3 regions of the Clostridium sp. CTA-7 genome follow, and region 2 is predicted to be linked to each of the others. Evidence: riboswitches for the same ligand, from Rfam matches in the RefSeq annotation. Region 2 holds a riboswitch; each other region holds the start of a gene.
What was found. Region 2 has a riboswitch for lysine ahead of ACYUEX_RS09900 (APC family permease). Riboswitches for the same ligand answer to the same signal wherever they lie in the genome.
Positions count from the first base shown of each region.

Region 1: it holds a riboswitch for lysine, as region 2 does, so the genes downstream of both, ACYUEX_RS12630 (Na+/H+ antiporter NhaC family protein) here and ACYUEX_RS09900 (APC family permease) in region 2, are expected to answer to the same signal.
Region 3: it holds a riboswitch for lysine, as region 2 does, so the genes downstream of both, ACYUEX_RS17170 (transporter substrate-binding domain-containing protein) here and ACYUEX_RS09900 (APC family permease) in region 2, are expected to answer to the same signal.

Region 1 is NZ_BAAAAV010000006.1:87,794-93,425, reverse strand. It holds gene ACYUEX_RS12635 (aminopeptidase P family protein) at 1-1,209, shown strand, start outside; lysine riboswitch at 1,287-1,462, shown strand; gene ACYUEX_RS12630 (Na+/H+ antiporter NhaC family protein) at 1,581-3,308, shown strand; gene ACYUEX_RS12625 (DUF5680 domain-containing protein) at 3,442-3,897, opposite strand; gene ACYUEX_RS12620 (aminopeptidase P family protein) at 4,065-5,632, shown strand, end outside.
Region 2 is NZ_BAAAAV010000004.1:231,168-236,799, forward strand. It holds gene ACYUEX_RS09895 (sigma 54-interacting transcriptional regulator) at 1-276, opposite strand, end outside; gene ACYUEX_RS09900 (APC family permease) at 419-1,744, opposite strand; lysine riboswitch at 1,816-1,988, opposite strand; gene ACYUEX_RS09905 (heavy metal translocating P-type ATPase) at 2,051-4,486, opposite strand; gene ACYUEX_RS09910 (ABC transporter permease) at 4,621-5,412, opposite strand; gene ACYUEX_RS09915 (ABC transporter permease) at 5,414-5,632, opposite strand, start outside.
Region 3 is NZ_BAAAAV010000011.1:49,159-54,790, forward strand. It holds gene ACYUEX_RS17160 (amino acid ABC transporter ATP-binding protein) at 1-516, opposite strand, end outside; gene ACYUEX_RS17165 (amino acid ABC transporter permease) at 543-1,310, opposite strand; gene ACYUEX_RS17170 (transporter substrate-binding domain-containing protein) at 1,377-2,207, opposite strand; lysine riboswitch at 2,353-2,536, opposite strand; gene ACYUEX_RS17175 (PAS domain S-box protein) at 2,787-5,632, opposite strand, start outside.

The DNA of each region.
Region 1 (5,632 bases), on a different contig from region 2:
AAGGTTTTAGAAAACATTAAAGATAATTCTTTATTAATATTATTTGCAGGTAATTCGCCAAAGAAAACTGCAGACGAAAAATATCCTTTTACACCAAATAGAAATTTTTATTATTTAACAGGAATAGATGAAGAAAAGCATATTTTAGTTTTATCGAAAATGAATGGAAAAACTAATGAACATTTATTTATAAAAGAGGTAAATCATATTACAGAAAAATGGGAAGGTAAAACTATTAGAAAAGAAGAAGTATTAGACATTTGTGATATAGAAGATGTTAAGTACTTAGGGGATTTTAACGGGTTTATAGAAAAAATATTAATTAATAAAGAAGACATAAATATATATTTAGATTTAGAAAAAGATAATTCATCATATAAGTATATAAATGAAATTAAGGAAAAGTATTATAATATAAATATTAAAAATGCATATAAGATTATAGGAAATTTAAGACTTATAAAAACTGAAGAAGAAATTAGCAGGATTAAGAAAGCTATAGAAATTACTATAGAAGGCGTAAAAGAATTAATGAGAAATTCTAAGCCGGGCATAAAAGAGTACGAACTTGAAGCTTACTTTGATTTTATTTGTAAGAAAAATGGTGCAAAAGACTTTGCATTTAAAACTATTGCAGCAGCAGGGAAAAATGCAACTGTTTTACATTATGTAAGTAATGACTCAGAATTAAGGGTTGGGGACTTAATATTATTTGATTTAGGTGCTCAATATAAATATTATAATGGTGATATATCAAGAACCTTCCCTATTAATGGAAAGTTTACTGAAAGGCAAAAAGAAGTTTATAACGCAGTTCTTAGAGTAAATGAAAGAGTTATTAAAGAAATGAAGCCAGGAGTTAAATTCATAGATTTAAACAATAAGGCTAAAGAGTGGGTTGCAGAGGAGTGTATATCTCTTGGATTAATTTCTAAAAAGGAAGATGTATCTCAATTTTATTATCATAGTATAGGTCATAGCTTGGGTATGGATACTCATGATATAGAGTTAGAAAATAGGGATGTAACCTTTGAAGCTGGAATGGTATATACTGTTGAGCCTGGAATATACATAGAAAATGAAGGTATAGGAATAAGAATAGAAGATGATATTTTGATAACAGATAATGGAAATGAAGTATTAACTAAAGAAATGATTAAGACAGTAGAGGAAATAGAAGAATTTATGGCCAATAGATTAGTTAAATAGAATTAAGGCTGGGCATTAAAGGTTGATTCAACTAGTGAAAAACTGTATAATAATCCTGTAAATTAAATATGAATAACGACAAGGGTAGAGGCGCGATAATTAAGAGTACTATTAATGAGGTAAGCACTTTGATTTAATAGAAAAGGAATTATCGCCGAAGCGTATGATTAATGCTTTAATATCATATGGCTGGGGTTTCACAAAATATGTGTAACACTGTCACAAACTTAATTTGTGGTGAGCTATCGCTTGAGGATTTTTAACTTTATTTAGAATATTAATTAAAGTGTATCTATAGCCTTGAGTGAAAACTCAAGGCTCTTTTTAATTTCTGCCCTTAAATTATTCATGAAATATATAGGGGGAGCATTATGAATAATAAAAGAAATCTAAGATTAATATTAATGACTATGATGATGATTTTAATGTCAACATCAATAGTTTTCGCAGCAGAGGTAGATCAATCTACATCTAATGCAAATCATTACGGATTATTAACTTTGATACCGCCGGTGGTAGCAATAGTTTTAGCATTTATAACAAAGAATGTTATTATATCTTTGTTTATCGGAACTTTATCAGGTACATTTTTAGTTCAATTAGTTGATAATACTTTTCTTGGAGCAGTTACACAATCTTTTTTAGATTTTGTATCTAGAGTTTTAAACTCATTATCTGATCCATGGAATGCAGGTATAATTCTTCAGGTATTAGTTATAGGGGGAGTTATACACTTAGTTGCTAAAATGGGGGGGGCTAAGGCTGTTGCAGAAGCATTAGCAAGAAGGGCTAAGAATGCTAGAAGCACACAATTAGTTACATTATTATTAGGGTTAGCTGTATTTTTTGATGACTATGCAAATTCATTAATAGTTGGTCCTATAATGAAGCCAGTATCAGATAAGATGAAAATATCAAGAGAAAGACTAGCCTTTATAATAGATGCAACAGCAGCACCAATAGCAGGATTAGCTATTGTATCTACTTGGATAGGGTTAGAAGTAGGGCTAATAAATGATGCTTTTATAAATGGAATAGGGCAAGAAGTTGATGCTTTTGGAGTGTTTTTACAAACTATACCATATAGATTTTATAATATACTAATATTAGTATTTGTATTTATTACCTCAGTTTTATTAAAGGATTTTGGTCCTATGTATAAGGCAGAAGTAGAGGCAAGAAAAAGAGGGTTAAACTCTAATGTTGATGAAGTTGCATCAGATTCTAACTTAGATCATTCAGACCTTGAACCAAAGGAAGGTGTAGAGTTAAGTATATGGAATGCTATAATACCAATAGGTGTTTTGGTTATAGCTTCATTAATATGTTTCTATTTTAGTGGTTATACAGTAATAATGGGTGGTGAAGATGTTGCCCTTCAAAATATAATGACTAATTCACCAGTATCATTTAAGGCTATACAAGAAGCATTTAGTGCATCAGATGCATCAGTAGCATTATTCCAATCAGCATTAATAGCAAGTATAGTATCAATTATAATGGGAGTATCTAAGAAAATATTTACTGTTTCTGAAGCTATAGAAACATGGATAGATGGTATGAAACCATTACTTATAACAGGAGTAATTTTATTATTAGCTTGGTCACTAAGTTCTGTAATAAAGGATTTAGGAACTGCTAAATATCTAGTTTCATTACTTTCAGGATCACTACCAAATTTCTTGCTTCCAAGTTTAATATTTACCTTAGGTGCAGTTATTTCTTTTGCAACAGGAACGGCTTATGGAACAATGGGAATACTAATGCCACTTGCAATTCCACTAGCTTATTCAATGAATCCAGATATGAGCTATGTAATAGTTAGTACAAGTGCTGTTTTAACTGGAGCTATTTTTGGAGATCACTGTTCACCAATATCAGATACTACAATACTTTCATCAATGGGAGCAGGTTGTAATCATATTGCTCATGTTAACACTCAAATGTGGTATTCACTATTTATAGCTGCAATTACAATTTTATTTGGATATATTCCAGCGGGTTTTGGATTAGCTTGGTATATTGTACTACCTATATCTATATTAGCAGTATATGTAGGAATCCAAATATTGGGTAAGAGTGTAGAAGAAGCAAAATAATAATAAGATATATTTAGGTTATAATTATTAATGGATAGTTATATATACTTATAACTATTAAGAGTATGAAAAGAAGCTTTACAAATAAATTTAGTTATTTGTAAAGCTTCTTTTACTTTAAAACAAATGATATTTATTTTAGACTTCCACCATGAAAGTAGAGCTTAAATATTTCAATTCCATTATGTGATATTGATTCAACTCCATTAAAAGAAGCTAAATCACCATCCCAATTGCATTGATATGTAAAATCATCTTCTTTAAAATATTTAGGTCCTCTAAACGGACAATCATCGGATACATTTTTTAAAGATTTCTTTAAAAAATTATTAAATCCTGAAGGTAATTCATCAACAAGAACTTGTCCTTTATAATTCATTCCCCAGGAAACTTTTTCATTTTCCCAAACTAATTCCTCTCCTATAAATTCTCTATCACCTAGATGGCTATCTAGATAATAGTAATTAAATTTTTTATAGGCATAATCCTTTGAGTTTGGCCTAGAAGGTGTTTCTTTTTTAGCACCTGAAGCATAAGTATTTTTCTTCGCTTCAATTATAAATTTTTTAAATTTTAATAAGTCTCCCATGTAAGCTCCCCCTTTTTTATACATCATTTAGATTATATATAAAAAACTTAGGTAAATCAACGAGTTTTCAGAAAATATAATATATTTAGAATTAAATGAATATATGGAATCTCATAAAGTATATAGGGTATAATTATAAATATAAAATTATTAAGGGGGCATTTAATATGAGCAATTTAGCTAAACTTAGGGAAGTAATGAAAATAAAGAATATTGACTACTATATTATTCCAAGTAGTGATTCTCATCAAAGTGAATATGTATCTGACTATTTTAAAGGAAGAGAGTTTATATCAGGTTTTACTGGCTCAGCGGGTACTCTTTTAGTGGGGTTAAGCTCTGCTTATTTATGGACTGATGGAAGGTACTTTATTCAGGCTGATAAAGAATTAATTGGAAGTGGAATATCACTTATGAAAATGAGGACAATAGGATATCCAACTATTGAAGAGTGGATTGAAAAAAATATTAAATCAGGAGAAGTGTTGGGATTTGATGGAAGATTATTTTCGGTAAATCAATATAAGAGCTTTTTAAAGATAGCAAAAAATGTTGGATTCCATATAAATATGGATAATGATTTGTTAAAAGAAGTTTGGTTAACAAGAAGCGAACTTCCTAAAAATAAAATATTTATACATGATGAGGTATATTCAGGTAAGTCTTCTTCAAAGAAGTTAGAAGAAGTGAGAAGCCATATGGAAGAAAAAAAGGCCAAAAATTATATAATATCATCTTTAGATGATATAGCCTGGTTATGCAATATAAGAGGAAATGATGTTAAGTTTAATCCTGTAGCACTTTCATACATTATTGTTAATGAAAAGTATGCTAATTTATATATAGATAAGCAAAAGGTTGATGATATAACAAAGGAAAGTTTAATATCTCAGGGATTTAACATATATGATTATGATGAAATAGGAAATCATGTTAAATTAATAAATGAAACAACTATAATAGATCCTAATAAATTGAATGCTAAAATATATTCATGTTTAAGTAAAGATATAGAAATAATAGATGAAGTTAATATAACAACAAGACTAAAGGCAATAAAAAATGAAGTTGAAATAAACAATATAGAGAATTCTCAAGTTAGAGATGGTGTTGCCATGGTTAGATTTATAAAATGGCTAAAGGATAGTATAGAAAAAGAGAAAATAACAGAAATATCTGCAAGCAAAAAATTAACTAGCCTTAGAGCACAAGGAGAAAATTATAAAGGAGATAGCTTTGGTACTATAGCTGGGTATAAGGAGCATGCAGCAATGATGCATTATTCAGCAACGGAAGCAACTGATTATGAATTAAGACAAGAAGGTATGTTTCTTGTGGATTCTGGCGGACAATACCTTGATGGAACAACAGATATAACAAGAACTTTCATTTTAGGAAAGATATCTGAAGAAGAAAAAAGAGATTTCACATTGGTATTAAAAGGGCATATAGCTTTATGCAAAGCTATGTTTTTAAAGGGTTCCACTGGAATGAACTTAGATATATTAGCAAGAAGACCTCTTTGGGAATACGGTATTGACTACAAGTGTGGAACAGGTCATGGAGTTGGATATTTCCTAAATGTACATGAGGGACCACAAGGAATAAGGCCAGAGGGAAACACAACGGTATTAGAGCCTGGTATGATAATAACTAATGAACCAGGAGTGTACAAAGAGGGAAAGCATGGAATAAGGATAGAAAATACTCTTTTAGTAGTTAAAGATATTAAATC
Region 2 (5,632 bases):
ACCAACTAGTGTGTCTAGACTATTTCTTTTTTTCTCTTTTACGACTTTCTTATTTTCTTTTGATTTAGATACTTCGGTTCTTACTATAGAACTATATTTTACTGGATGGCCATCTATTTTATCAACTACACCATCTTTATAAAGCTGATTTAAATATCTGCTTACATTAGCCCTATCTAAGTTCATAAAAGCACTAAGCTCGCTTGCTGTTATTCCTTTTTTACTTTTCATTTCTAACCGCTTTAAAGCATCATAAACTTCATTTATCTTACTCATATTTTTTAATATCACCCCAATGTAAACATTTATTTGCTATTAATTTTAACATACATTTATTTTTTTTACATTAGTAAAATTTTTTAATTCAAAATAAAAACCCTTCTAAAATTTTAGAGGGTTTTTTTCTAATATTTATAATTTAGTTTAAATTGCTTTTATTCTTATGGTAATTATATATATAAAATGGCACTCCTAATAACATAAGTATAAATCCCCACATTACAATTTCTGCTCCTGAACCATATATTGTCCATAATGTATATATAAATGCTAGTAATGGAATTATTCCTTTTTTAATGAAAATTTGTAAATTAAACTTACTTTCCCCTCTAAACATAATCATCATTTCTGCTGCTGCAGTTAATAAATATATTGGCAAAAATGCTAGCGTTGCTAATATAGTTATAAATGTAAATGCTGAAACCATACTTTTTTGGTAATTCATTATTAAAAGTATATTAACTAATATGGATCCAATTATTAAAGCATTAGCTGGAGTTGAATATTTAGAATGTAATTTCCCAAAACATTTAGGAAATACACCATCTTCTCCTGCTGCATAAGCAACTCGTGCAGTAGATAATAACCACCCAATAGTTGTTCCTAAAATACATATAACTACTGAAATTGCTAATGGCTTTCCAATTGATGTTCCTAAAATTTTAGTTAATATATCAGTAAGTGGCGCGGAACTTGAAGCTAATTCTTTGTTAGACATTACTCCCATACTAGCAACACTTATTAATATGTATATTACTGCTGATATTAGCATTCCATAAATAGTGCTTTTCTTAACATTTTTTTCTGGATTACTAATTTCTCCTGCAGTTACTGTGGCACTTTCTAAACCTACAAATGCCCATAAAGTTGATGTTGCCGCAAGAGGTATTGAATTTACTCCCTTTCCTTCTGGCATTAAAGGCAATAAATTGGAACTATCAAAATTTAAAAATGCTATTACTATAAACAATGCGAAAAATACAATTTTAAATACAGTTACAAACGATTGAACCTTTCCAGCTTTTTTTACTCCAACAATGTTTATAAATGTAAATATCCATAAGATAGAACTTGTATAAATTATTGATATTAGTGGATTATTTAGTGCTGGAATTATAGCTGCACTATAACTTGCCAATGCTACTATTATAGCTGCATTTCCTATCCATGAACCATTCCAATAAAGCCAAGCACTTAAAAATCCTGCAAATTCTCCAAAAGCTTCTTTTGTGTATTGATAAGCTCCTCCAGTAGATGGATACTTTGAACCTAAATTAGCAAAGGATATAGCTATTAAAATAGATCCTATAGTTGTTATTACCCATGCAATAATAGTTGCCATTGGACCTGATAATTCTGCTAATGTAGCAGGTAACATAAAAACTCCTGAGCCTATCATATTTCCACAAACAAGCATTGTAGCCATAAATAAAGTGATTTCTTTTTTCATATGTTTCTTTTCCATTTTTTTCTCCTAAAAAAAGTAAGCTCAAAGATTATTCTTTGAGCTTATATTTATTGCAAACTTTAGACAATAATAAAGATAGCTCTCCACAAAAATATTGTGGCAGTTTTGTATATATTTTATACAATCCCAGTATATAACCTTTAAGCTAATCTATATACTTCGGCAATAACCCCTTTCATATTAAATCATAGTGCTTACCTCATTAATATTACTTTTAGCTATTGCAGCCTCTACCAATAAAATATTAAATTTCCTTCTTAATTCTATCAAAATTTATATATATGTCAAGGAAATATCAACTATTTATACATTTGCCTTAAACTTTCTAAGCCTTAAGGCATTTAATAATACTGATACTGAGCTTAAACTCATTGCTCCTGCTGCTATCATAGGATTTAATAATGGCCCACCAAACACATGAAGAATTCCCATTGCTACTGGTATTCCTAGTACATTATAAGCAAATGCCCAAAATAAATTTTGCTTTATATTATTAATAGTTGCTTTACTTAATTGAATAGCCTTTATAACATCTATTAAATCACTCTTCATTAAAACTATATCTGCCGACTCTATTGCTACATCTGTACCTGATCCTATTGCAATTCCTACATCTGCTTGAACTAATGCTGGTGCATCATTTATACCATCTCCCACCATAGCAACCTTCTTATTTTCGCCTTGTAACTTTTTAACTTCATTTGCTTTATCCTCTGGTAATACTTCAGCTAAAACTATATCTATTCCAACTTCTTTTGCAATTGCTTTAGCTGTTTTTTCATTATCACCAGTAATCATAGCCACTTTTATTCCCATACTATGAATTGCTTTTATTGCCTTTTTACTATTTTCTTTTACAGTATCAGCTACTGCTACAATTCCTTGGATTTTATTTTCTACTGCTAAGAACATAGGTGTTTTACCTTCTTCTGCTAACTTATTTGATTTCTCTTCTAAATCTTCTAAGTTTATTCCCCTATCCTTCATTAACTTTTTATTTCCTAAAAGAATATTTTCATTTTCTATTTTAACTTCTATTCCATGTCCTGGTATTGCCTTAAAATCATTTATTTCTTTTAGTTTGAGACCTTTATCTTCAGCTTCTTTAACTATTGCCTCACCTAATGGATGTTCTGATCCTTTTTCAGCACTAGCTGCTAAAATTAAAATTTCTTTTTCACTTAAATCCATTGTTATTATATTAGTTACTTTAGGCTTTCCTTCTGTTATAGTTCCTGTCTTATCAAATACAATAGTCTCAACTTTATATGCAGTTTCTAACGCTTCTCCACCTTTTATAAGAACTCCATTTTCAGCACCTTTTCCTGTTCCTACCATTATTGCAGTAGGTGTTGCTAATCCAAGTGCACATGGACAAGCAATAACTAGTACTGATATAAATATAGTTAGTGAAAATACTGCTGACTCTCCTGATATATACCATCCTAATGCAGCTATAATGGCTAATATAATTACAGTTGGTACAAAATATGCTGATATTACGTCTGCAAGTTTTGCAATTGGCGCTTTTGTTCCTTGAGCATCTTCAACCAATTTAATTATTTGTGCAAGAGCAGTATCATCCCCTACCTTAGTAGCCTTATATTTAATAAATCCTGTTTTATTTATACTTGCTCCAATAACTTTGTTTCCTATACTCTTTTCCACCGGAATACTTTCACCTGTAAGCATAGACTCATCTATTGATGTATTTCCCTCTATAACCTCACCATCAACAGGTAACTTTTCACCTGGCTTTACTAATACAACATCTCCTACTATTACTTCTTCAATAGGAACAGTAAGTTCGCTACCATCTCTAACAATATTTGCAGTTTTAGGAGCTAATCCCATAAGTTTCTTAATTGCCTCAGATGTTTTTCCTTTTGATACAGCTTCTAAATATTTTCCTAGAGTTATTAATGCAAGTATTACTGCTGCTGATTCAAAATATAAATGCATTGCATAATCATGATCACCTAGATTTATTTTATATATAGCAAATAATCCATAAATTACTGCTGCTAAGGTTCCTATTGATATTAATGAATCCATGTTAGGACTCAGTTTAAATAAGTTTTTAAATCCTATTAAATAGAATTTATATCCTACTATCATAACTGGTATAGTTAATAACAATTGCGTTATTGCAAAATTTAAAGGATTCATCATAGGATCTATAATTTTCGGCAAATGCATTCCTACCATGTGTCCCATTGATATTATTAGTAATGGAACTGTAAATACTAAGGATAATACAAATCTATACCAGAGTTTTTTATAATCTGGAGTTCTATTTGAGGAACTCTCCTTTTTCTCTTCTATAATTAATTTATATCCCGCTTTTTCTACTATGCTTTTTATATCTTTGATAGATATTTTATTTTCATCAAAGCTTATATTAAGCTTTTCAGTAGCAAAATTTACAGATGAATCTAATACACCATCCGCTTTTTTAGTAGCTCTTTCCACTCTATTTGCACAAGCTGAACAAGTCATTCCCTCCACTTTAAAACTATAGCTCTTAGTCTTCTTTTCTACACTATATCCAGCTTTTTCAACTGCTTTCTCAATGTCCGAGCTATTTAACTTTTCATTGTCATATTTAATACTTAAAGTTTCTGTAGCGAAATTCACACTTGCACTATCTACTCCTTCAAGCTTGTTCATTACTCTTTCCACTCTACTTGCACAAGCAGTACATGTCATACCTGATATTTTAACTTTTTCTTCTTTCATATTAAACCCTCCTTTTACCCCTCCCCAGGGGTGTGGTATAACTTTATTATACTCTTTTCATTTATAATGTCAATAATAATTCTCAATATAAATAAAATAGACATATGTATACATTGTACACATATGTCTATTATTTAACTTCCTGCACTCTCATATACGCTAATACCTTTTAGCCATATTTTATATGATACTATTATAGATATTAAACTTACTAAAAACGGTAAGAGTACACCGCTTATCATATTACCTTTCCCAATAAAATATGCTCCCGGATAATAACCTGTAAATGCAAATGGAATAAGAAATGTTAATATAAATTTTATAGCAGCCGGATAAATACTTATAGGATATTTAGCAAATGTACTTATCTGATATGTCATAAACATATATGACTGTGAGAATTTTACCCAAAATGCTATTGATGCTGTTGCAAGCTTTATAGATGTATATATTAATGTTGCACATATAACTACAAAAATAAACTCTACTATCTTAATAGGTGAATATATAATATTTAAATTGCATGATGCTGTTATTAATAAAATTAAACCAATTATAACTTCTCCAAATCCATCTGGTTGAAAACTTTCAGATATAACTTGAAATAATGGATTTATAGGTCTTAATAAATATTTATCAAATTCACCTTTAACTATAGTTTTCCAACTAAATATCCATAGATAATCAGTAAAAATATGATCTATACCTCTTGGTATTTGAGCAAATCCATATATAAATAATATTTCGTAAAAGCTCCATCCATCTAATGTAGGTATAACGTTAAAAATTAACTTTATAAATATAACTCCAGCAAATTGAACAAATATAAATCCTATAAGCCCTAATATAAAATCAAGTCGATATTCCATTAAAGTTTTTATATATTGTTTAAGAAATTTTACATATAATTTTATATATCTATTCATTTTACCCTCCTAATATAGTTAATTCTTTTATTAAAGCTTTCCACATTAATCTAGCTATAATCATAAGTATTAAAACCCATAGAAATTGAATGGACATAGCTTTAATAACTTCAATATTAGTCAACTTTCCTATATATATCATACTAGGAGTATATATCATAGAACTAAAAGGAAGAAAATTAAATACACCTTGTATCCAATTAGGAAAAAATACTATAGG
Region 3 (5,632 bases), on a different contig from region 2:
TGGATCAAGAGCTGATGTTGGCTCATCAAAAAGAATAACATCTGGTTCCATTGATAATGCCCTTGCAATAGCTACACGTTGCTTTTGTCCTCCAGATAACTGTTTGGGTTTAGCATTAATATAGTTACCCATGCCAACAACTTCTAAATATTTCATTGCCACTTTTTCAGCTTCTTCTCTTGAACGCTTTAATACCTTCATTTGTCCTACAACACAATTCTTTAATACATTATGGTTATTAAATAAATTAAATTGTTGGAATACCATACCTAGTTTAGTACGATATTTATATATATTATGGTTATCATCCAAAATATTTTCTTCATTGTAAATTATCTCTCCACCACTTGGTTTTTCTAAAAGATTTATACAACGTAGAAGAGTTGATTTTCCTGACCCAGATGAACCTATTATACAAACAACTTCTCCTTTATTTACTGAAAAGTTAATATCTTTTAATACTTCATGTGTTCCAAAGGATTTATTTAAATGCTTTATATCTATTACTTTTTCCATATTCTCTCCTCCATTAAACTATACTACTACAGTACTTTCTTCTTACGTAGTATATCTTCAGGTGTTTCTACTTGCATTTGATTACCTGCCATAATGTAATTGTCTGGACCATCTATTTTTCTTTCTATAGCTCTTAAAATTCTTGTAATTGTAAATGTCATTACAAAGTAAATTATGCATGATACAAAGAATGACTCAAAATATCTAAAATTATTTCCTGCAATTGATTTAGTTTGGAAAAATAACTCTGATACCGAAATTACATTTAGTACCGATGTATCTTTTATATTTATTACAAACTCATTGCCTGTTGCTGGTAAAATATTACGAATCACTTGTGGTAATACTACATTAATCATTGTTTGAGAATGTGTCATTCCAATGGCTTGAGCTGCTTCAAATTGTCCCTTATCTACTGAAACAATACCTCCTCTAACTATTTCTGACATATATGCACCTGTATTAATAGATACTATAAATAAAGCTGCTACTATTTTATTTATATCTATCCCTAAGAATTGTGCTGATCCATAATAAATTACCATAGCTTGCACAATCATAGGTGTTCCACGGAAAAACTCTATATAAATTGAAAGAATAGCATTAATAAACTTTAAAATTCCTCTTTTAATTCCTCTATCTGGTACTGGAATAGTACGTACAACACCTACTAATAAACCAATTAATGAACCTACTAAAGTACCAACTATAGAAATTAATAATGTCATTCCTGCCCCACGTAAAAACATTGGCCAGTTATTTTCAACAATTCTTATTATCCATTCTATACTCATCTTTTATTCTCCTTATTAAATATAATAAGAGGGAATTGGTTAAGGCTAACCAATTCTACTCTAGCTTTATTGAGCTGCTGGTTGATTTTTAATAGCATTGTCCATTATTGTTTTTTGCTCTTCTTGTGATATACCAGCTAAAATTTCATTTATTTTTTTAGTTAACTCGCTATTTTTTGCAAGCCCTACTGCTATTGCTGTATCTTCTGGTGATGTTACAAATCCATCTTTGAATTCAATCATTTTAAAGTTTGAATTAGCCATTTGAGCACTTACAGCTTCTGGTCTTTCTGTTACATATCCATCAATTACTCCTGACTCAAGAGCAACTCTCATAGCTGGAAAGTTATCCATAGCTGGTTGTATATTTACACCTGGAATTTGATCTATTACTGAATAATGGAATGTATTTAATTGAGCTGTTATTTTAGCTCCTGAAAAATCTTTTAATGAAGTAGCATTTTCGTAGGTTCCTCCATTTTTAACAAGCATAACTAAATCTGATGTATAATAGTTATCTGAAAAATCAATTGTTTCTTTACGCTTTTCTGTTGGAGACATCCCAGCTATTATTGCATCTATTTTACCTGATGTTAATGCTGGAACTAATCCATCCCACTCTGTTTTAACAATAACTAATTTTTTTCCTAAGCCATCAGCTATTTTTTTGGCAATTTCTACATCATAGCCTCCTGCGTATTCTGCACTTCCATCAATTTTTACTGCACCATTTGAATCATTCATTTGTGTCCAGTTAAATGGTGCATATCCTGCTTCAAGTCCCACCCTAAAGACATCTTCACCTTTATTTCCTGATGATTTTCCTGAGCCACACCCTGTTAGTGTTAACATTGCTGTCAATGATAATGAAATTAATAATGATAGTTTTTTCTTCATAGTAAATCCTCTCCTTTTTTATAATAAAAAAACCAACCTTTACTTAGGTTGGTGCTATCTTAAATATTCGGATAATTAACTATAAAAAAATAACTGAGCAAAGCTCAGGTCTACTTATATAATTAACCTAATCCTCATCTTTCCCATTTGAGATAGCACAACTTAATAAACCGGGACATTTATTAAGACAGTCCTGTAGCTCTTAACTACAGACCCAGCAAGTAATACTGAGAAATATTACAAACTTCGGCAAAATTTCCTTCTCATTAGCATCATCACCTTCTCAAGCTCCACTAAAAACTGTTAAATTTTGCGCCTCTACCTCACATATAAAAGTGAGGTATTTATTAAATTATATACAGTGTACAATCTTATTTCATTATTGTCAATACCTAAAAAAGAATTTTTTCAATATTTTATTAATTTGAAAATTTAGAACAATATATTATAATTAAAAAATTTAAGAACCCTAAATTTCCTTAGGATTCCTAAACTATATGTTATACATTCTAATTTATATAAAATTTATTATTAAATTTTATATTTTAAATCTTTGAACGAAATTATTAAGCTTCTTTTTTATTCCTCATTTAGCACCTTTTCAATGAATAATTTAACTATTTCTGGGTCAAACTGAGTTCCAGCATTTTTTCTTATTATTTCAATTGCATCAGATTTGCTTAAGTTTTTCCTATAAGGTCTATCTCTAGTCATAGCATCATAAGCATCAGCCACTGCTATAACCCTAGCTTGCCAAGGTATCTCTTCTCCTTTTAGTCCTTTAGGATATCCCTTTCCATCCCACCTTTCATGATGTGCTAAAGCATACTCTGCAATTGGTGCATATTCATTTAAAGAGCTTAATATCCTATATCCAATTTCAGGATGCCTCTTGATTTCTAGCCACTCAGAATCACTAAGCGAACCAGGTTTATTCAGAATTTTTTCATCAATGGCTATTTTCCCTATATCATGCATCAGTCCTGCTGTTCTAAGCTCTCTTATATTTGCATCACTTAAATTTAAAGTAGATGCTATTAAAGCACATAGTTCTCCAACCCGTATGGAATGCTTCTCTTCTCTTTCATTTTTTTCGTATAAAGTTTTTATTATTACCTCTATAGTCTTATACCTCATACTGGTACTTTCAGATAACTTTCGCCTATACATATAGTCTTCAGCTTTCTTAAATACTGCTAGCATTTCCTCATTCTCTTCTATTTTAGTTTTCCACCCATAAGAAATTGATACATTAATCGAATTAAATTTTTCCTTATCAATAGCACTATTTATTCGATTTAAAATCTTTTCTGTTTCTTCAGAACTAGTTTTAGGCAATATAATTGTAAATTCATCTCCACCTATTCTAGAAATAATATCCTCATTTCTACATTCTTTTTTTATCACCTTAGCAACTTTTTGTAAAAGTTTATCTCCCTCTAAATGACCAAAAGCATCATTAGTTAGTTTTAATCCATTGACATCAATTATAACAAGAGTTATTGGAAGATTACTTTTAGTATCTAACCTCTTTAATTCCTCTTCAAAAAATCTTCTATTATATAATCCAGTTAGTTGGTCATAAAAGCTTAAATATTCAATTTTTTCTTGCCTTTCTTTCTTCTCACTAACATCTCTAAATGCTAACGCTACTCCATTAATAACATCATTTTCACCTTTAATTGGAGCTGCACTATCTTCGATAAATCTTTCTTCTCCATCTTTAGATATTAAAATGGAATTATTACAAAGTTCAACTATATTACCTGTTCTTAGAACATTATATACAGGATTATTACACTTTTCTCTTGTAAATTCATCAATAATATTAAATACTTCTTCTAATGGTTTACCAACAGCCTCTTCTTGTGTCCATCCAGTTAACTTCTCAGCTATTCTGTTTAATAGCAATATATCTCCATGACTATCAGTAGAAATAACACCATCACCAATAGAAAGGAGAGTTGTTTTTAAACGTTCTTTTTCATCAAATATTATCTCTTCCATTCTTTTACGTTCTGTAATATCCTCCACAATACCTATTCCCCCTTCAATGCTCTTATCATCTGAAAGTATTGTGGCAAACATCACTCTTACTGATGTTATCTTATTTCCTGTAAACGACTTGTAATTCCCCTCATAAGTTGTCTCATATCCATGAAGTGCTCTTTTTATTTCTTCTATTAACTTTTCATCTGGTAGCTTAAGAGTATTCAACCCTATCAGTTCCTCACGAGATGATCCAATTATTTTTACAAAATTGTCATTACAATCAGTAATAACTCCCCTACTGTCAAAATGGTAAACACCAAGTGGAGAATATTCAAAAATCAAACGATATTTTTCTTCACTTTTCATCAGTTCATTTTCAACTTGCTTTCGATGATTGATATTACTACGAGTACCACTCATTAATAAAGGCTTACCATTAGAATTCCATGAAGTTATTTTCCCCCTATCTTGTACCCAGATCCAACTACCATCTTTGTGCTTCATACGAAGTTCCATATCATAATAATCTATTTCTTTTGAAAATATTTTCTTTAATTGAATCCTACATTTTCTTAAATCTTCAACATGAAAAAATCTTTTTAAATCTTTAGAATTAATTATTGATAGTTCATTAAACTTGTAACCAATTATCTCTGCCCATCGCTCATTAAATACTATTTCTCCTTTTTCAATATCCCATTCCCAAGTACCTACATTAGTACCTTTTAGAATATTTTCTAATCTTTCTCTTTCTATCCTTAATAAATTCTCTGTTCTCTTTTGTGTAATAACCATACCTAATTGTCTAGTGTACATTTCTGCTATAATTTCATTATTAAAGCTTTTCCCGTTAGGCATAATAAAGGTAAAATCTCCGAGAATAGTATTATTTTTTAGAATTTTAATTACAATAATTTCTCCAATATCAAATGTATTTACTAATAGATCAAGTAGAGGTTTAGAAATAAAATCACCTGCAAATTCCTTTAACGAAGTAAACCGTGTAACTATTTTGTCTTTTATTTTTTCAGCCCTTATTAAATCATGCGCCCAGTTGTTACCCTCTATTTTTATACCTAACAACTGAATAGCTTTTTTTATTAAATCATTGTCACCTGATATAGCCATGGCCTTATATTGTTTGCCAACTTCATCATATAAATTGAATGCAGCAAATTTAGCTCTTGACATATGTAAAAAGTCATCAGTAATTTTTTGATAATTCAACTCTTTTTCATATAACTGTAGAAATTCTTCTGAAAAACTCACCATTTTTTTTAATAAATTTTGTTCTTCTATTTTTTCTGTAATATCACGAGCAGCAGCATATATTAAATTATCATATGGTTGACAACGCCACTCTATATATCTATAAGAACCGTCTTTGCATCTATATCTGTTTACAAGATTTAAAACCTGCTCTTGCTTTTCAA